Regions from separate parts of the Streptomyces africanus genome, predicted to be linked through region 1. Evidence: riboswitches for the same ligand, from Rfam matches in the RefSeq annotation. Region 1 holds a riboswitch; the other holds the start of a gene.
What was found. Region 1 has a riboswitch for glycine ahead of gcvT (glycine cleavage system aminomethyltransferase GcvT). Riboswitches for the same ligand answer to the same signal wherever they lie in the genome.

Region 1 (2,454 bases):
GCGGTTGGCCGCCGCGCGGTGGCGCAGGAACGCGTACCGCGAGACACCGCGGCCCCGGTCGCGCTGGCCGGCCAGGGCCTCCTCGGGGGTGACGTCGAGCATGAGCAGGTGCAGGGTGCCGCCCCGGCGGCGGGCCTCGCGGGCCAGCCAGCGGCGGACCCAGGCCTGGGTGCCGCAGTCGTGCACGACGACGCCCTCGCCGGTGCGCAGGGCGCGGCGCAGCCCGGCGTAGTGGGCGAGGCGGACGAGCGGGCGGTAGACCCCGTACGGCAGGAAGCGCGGCATGCGGCTGTCCCAGCGGTCGCGGGTGTCCTGGGAGTCGATGCGCCGGCCGGGCACGGTGCGCCGCATCAGCGTGGACTTGCCGCTGCCGGGCAGGCCCGTGACCACGACGAGGTCGCGGGGGCCGAAGAGCAGCGCGTGCGGGCCGCGGCCTCGGCGCTCGCGCAGATCGCGGACGACCGGCACCGGCAGCGGGCCGCAGGCCGCGCGTGCCGGAGCGGCCGGCTGCTCGGGCAGCGCGATGCCCGACGTCGTGGCGTACGCGGTGGTCCTGTTCACCGTGATCGTCCTCCCCTGGGGCCAGGTACTTCAGTCCCATCCCCGCCGAGTGTAAAGAGAAGGTAATGCCCGATGTTTCTGGTTTTAGTCCTCTTCCCGCAACAGCCCTGCTACAGGGTGGTCCCCCTGCCACCCCGCGACGATGCGTGCAATGATGTGCCCGCCAACTGCATACCGGCCGTTTGAATCCGCGCGGGAGAGTCCCCAGCACCGTCCGACGCTGGGGCGCCGAAGGAGCAAGTCCCTCCCTTGAATCTCTCAGGCCCCGTTACCGCGCGGGCGAGGCACATCTGAAAAGCGGGCCATCCCCTGTCGCCGTGGCGACGGGCGTGGCTCCACCCAAGGTGCAAGCCGTGTCCCCTGTGGTCATGGCGAACCTCTCAGGTTCCGATGACAGATGGGGAGGAACGACCTCGCCCTCCCCCACGCTCGAACGAGCTCGCGCGGGAGGTACCCCCATCGCCCCTCGGAGACGACCGACCGATGAGCAGTACAGGAGAACTCCGCCACACCGCGCTCGATGCCCTGCATCGTTCGCTCGGCGCGACGATGACCGACTTCGCCGGCTGGGACATGCCCCTGCGCTACGGCTCCGAGCGCGACGAGCACACCGCCGTGCGCACGAAGGCCGGGCTCTTCGACCTCTCCCACATGGGCGAGATCACCGTCACCGGTCCGCAGGCCGCCGCCCTGCTCGACCACGCCCTGGTGGGCAACATCGGCGGCGTCAAGCCCGGCCGCGCCCGCTACACCATGATCTGCCGGGCCGACGGCGGCATCCTCGACGACCTGATCGTCTACCGGCTGGGCGAGACCGAGTACATGGTGGTCGCCAACGCCTCCAACGCCCAGGTGGTCCTGGACGCGCTGACCGAGCGCGCCGCCGGCTTCGACGCCGAGGTGCGCGACGACCGGGACGCCTACGCGCTGATCGCCGTCCAGGGGCCGCAGTCGCCGGGGATCCTGACGTCCCTGACCGACGCCGACCTCGACGGCCTGAAGTACTACGCCGGGCTGCCCGGCACGGTCGCGGGTGTCCCGGCCCTGATCGCCCGCACCGGCTACACCGGCGAGGACGGCTTCGAACTGTTCGTGAAGCCGGAGCACGCGGTCGAGCTGTGGCAGGCCCTGACCAAGGCGGGCGAGGGCGCGGGCTTGGTCCCGTGCGGGCTGTCCTGCCGCGACACGCTGCGCCTGGAGGCGGGCATGCCGCTGTACGGGCACGAGCTGAGCACCTCCCTGACGCCCTTCGACGCCGGGCTCGGCCGGGTGGTGAAGTTCGAGAAGGAGGGCGACTTCGTGGGGCGTGAGGCTCTGCGCGAGGCCGCCGCCCGGGCCGAGCAGAACCCGCCGCGCGTCCTGGTCGGGCTCGTCGCCGAGGGCCGCCGGGTCCCGCGCGCCGGATACGCGGTCGTCGCCGGCGGCGAGGTGATCGGCGAGGTCACCTCCGGCGCCCCCTCCCCCACGCTCGGCAAGCCGATCGCGATGGCCTACGTCGACGCCGCGCACGCCGCCCCCGGTACGCCCGGCGTGGCCGTGGACATCCGGGGCAGTCACGAGCCGTACGAGGTCGTGGCGCTGCCGTTCTACAAGCGCCAGAAGTAGACACTGGCCGGGGGCCGTGGCAGCGACCCCGTTGTCCGCCTCCCAGCTCCTCAGCAGTCCCCCCTTTCCACAGCACTCCCGCGTGTACAGGAGAATCCAGGCCATGAGCAACCCCCAGCAGCTGCGTTACAGCAAGGAGCACGAGTGGCTGTCGGCCGCCGAAGACGGCGTCTCGACGGTCGGTATCACGGAGCACGCGGCCAACGCGCTCGGCGACGTGGTCTTCGTCCAGCTCCCCGAGGTCGGCGACACCGTGTCCGCGGGCGAGACCTGCGGCGAACTGGAGTC
Region 2 (2,454 bases), 4.8 Mb from region 1:
GGCCGGCGGCGAGCACCGTGGCGTACCGGTGGGTGCGCCGCGCGATGCCCTTGAGGCCCTCCGGCCCGTGGTAGACGGCGTACATGCCGGCCATGACGGCGAGCAGGACCTGGGCGGTGCAGATGTTGCTGGTGGCCTTCTCGCGGCGGATGTGCTGCTCACGCGTCTGCAGCGCCAGCCGGTAGGCCTTGTTCCCGTCGGCGTCCACGGACACGCCGACGAGCCGCCCGGGCAGGCTGCGCGCCATCTTGTCCTGGACCGCCATGTAACCGGCGTGCGGACCGCCGAAGCCCATCGGCACACCGAAGCGCTGCGTCGTCCCGACGGCGATGTCCGCGCCGAGCTCACCGGGCGACTTCAGCAGCGTCAGCGCGAGCAGATCGGCGGCGACGGTGACGAGCGCCCCGAGTTCGTGGGCCTGGTCGATGACCGGCTTGATGTCGCGTACGGCCCCGGAGGCGCCCGGGTACTGGATCAGCACGCCGTTGATCTCGCGCTCGGCGATCTCTGCGGGAATGCCCTCGCCGAGATCGGCGACGACGACCTCGACGCCGGTCGGCTCGGCCCGGGTCCGGATCACGGCGATGGTCTGCGGCAGCGCGTCCGCGTCGACCAGGAAGAGGCCCTTCTTGTTCTTGCCGAGGCGCCGCGAGAGCGCCATGGCCTCGGCGGCCGCGGTGCCCTCGTCGAGCAGGGAGGCACCGGAGGTGGGCAGTCCGGTGAGGTCGGCGACCATGGTCTGGAAGTTGAGCAGCGCCTCGAGCCGCCCCTGCGAGATCTCCGGCTGGTACGGCGTGTAGGCCGTGTACCAGGCCGGGTTCTCCATGACGTTGCGCATGATGACGGGCGGCGTGAAGGTGCCGTAGTACCCGAGCCCGATCATGGAGTCGAGGACCTGGTTGCGGTCGGCGAGGGAGCGCAGCTCGGCGATCACCTCGGCCTCGCTGCGGGCGCCCGGCAGGTCCAGCGCCTCGGCGCTCTTGATCACGGCCGGGACCGCGGCGGCCGTGAGCTCGTCCAGCGAGCCGTAGCCGACCTGCGCGAGCATCTTGGCGCGGGCCTCGTGGTCGGGGCCGATGTGACGCTGCTCGAAGGGAACTGCCTCTTCGAGTTCGGAGAGCGGGATGCGATGGGCGGTCATTTGCGGAGGCCTCCTGGTCTGACACGACCTTCGAGGGGCACCACGGCACGGGTACCCGGACGGCCTCCCCCTCTGTCATCTCAACCTGAGAGCTTCACCGGATCGCCCGAAGGCCTCCGGTTTTCACCGTCGGTGAGAGCGGAAGCCGTCGACACCCGCCCTGCTTTCCAGAGTGACCTCGTCCGTGCGGTACGTGGGCCTGAGAGATTCCGGGGAGGATTTGCTCCTTCGGCGCCTCCGATGGTGTCTGGAGGACTCTCCCGCACGGGGTCAGCAGCCGCTGCCAGCCTACCAGCGCGGTCCACGCACGAACCTTCGAGTGGCCGCCTCTCCGATTGTGCCGTTTTGTAGGGCTTACGGATGAGTTGCGACCATGTGGAGGGCCCGTGCGAACCGATATCGATCCACGCCACCTGATCGGCCGCAAGGCGTTCGACCGCAACGGAACCAGGATCGGCACGATCGACGAGGTCTACCTCGACGACGCCACCGGCGAGCCGGAGTGGGCGGCCATACGGACCGGCCTGTTCAGCAGGGACGCTTTCGTCCCCCTCGAACCCAGTGAACTGATCGACGGCGCCCTCCACGTGCCCTTCGACCGTGCCCTGATCAAGGACGCCCCCGACTTCGGCGTGGGCCGCCACCTCTCTCCCGAACAGGAGCTCCAGCTCTACCACCACTACGGCCTCGACGTCGCCGCACCTCCCCCGCTCCCCGACCACCACTTCGGCAAGCTGGCGGGCACGGACGAGACGGCCTGAAGCCCGGCAAGCCGCCTACGGGACAGCGGACCGCACCCCCACAGCTCCGGCCCCACCCTCCGGCCCACGGCTCTCCTCCGGTCCCGATAAAACCAGCGGCAACGGATCCGCCGGCTCCAGGTCCGGATCGTCGACCCGGAAGGTCCGCACCCGCCCGGGCTCAGAGCCGGGCGTCTCGAACCGCACGGTGACCCGCCCCAGACCGCTGCCCTGCACCCACCCGTGCCCGAACACGGCGTGCCGTACGTCGTGCCCGGCGGCCCACCGCCGCTCGGCGAGCGTCGGCTGCTCCTCGGCCGGCGCCACGGCGTCCTCCTCGAGGGGCCCCTCTGCCTCCGTCCGTTCCCCCGCCGCCTGCGCGAAGAGATCCTCCTGCGTGTAGTCGGCGAGCCCGCTGACGCCCACCCCGAGCAGCCGCACACCGCCCGTGGTGTCGACCGAGTCGAGCAGCCGGGCCGCCGCCTCGCGGATCACCCCCGGATCGTCCGTCGGCCCGCGCAGTGTCTCGGACCGCGTGAGCGTCGAGAAGTCGTACCGCCGCACCTTCAGCAC

Region 2: linked by a shared signal. The riboswitch ahead of gcvP (aminomethyl-transferring glycine dehydrogenase) and the one ahead of gcvT (glycine cleavage system aminomethyltransferase GcvT) in region 1 are both predicted to bind glycine.

The regions. Positions count from the first base shown of each region.
Region 1 covers NZ_JAUSYP010000001.1:6,121,991-6,124,444, reverse strand. The annotation lists gene QF034_RS28555 (AAA family ATPase) at 1-561, opposite strand, end outside; glycine riboswitch at 745-845, shown strand; glycine riboswitch at 846-968, shown strand; gene gcvT (glycine cleavage system aminomethyltransferase GcvT) at 1,045-2,166, shown strand; gene gcvH (glycine cleavage system protein GcvH) at 2,270-2,454, shown strand, end outside.
Region 2 covers NZ_JAUSYP010000001.1:1,308,562-1,311,015, forward strand. The annotation lists gene gcvP (aminomethyl-transferring glycine dehydrogenase) at 1-1,141, opposite strand, end outside; glycine riboswitch at 1,319-1,414, opposite strand; gene QF034_RS06220 (PRC-barrel domain-containing protein) at 1,528-1,902, shown strand; gene QF034_RS06225 (DNA polymerase IV) at 1,918-2,454, opposite strand, start outside.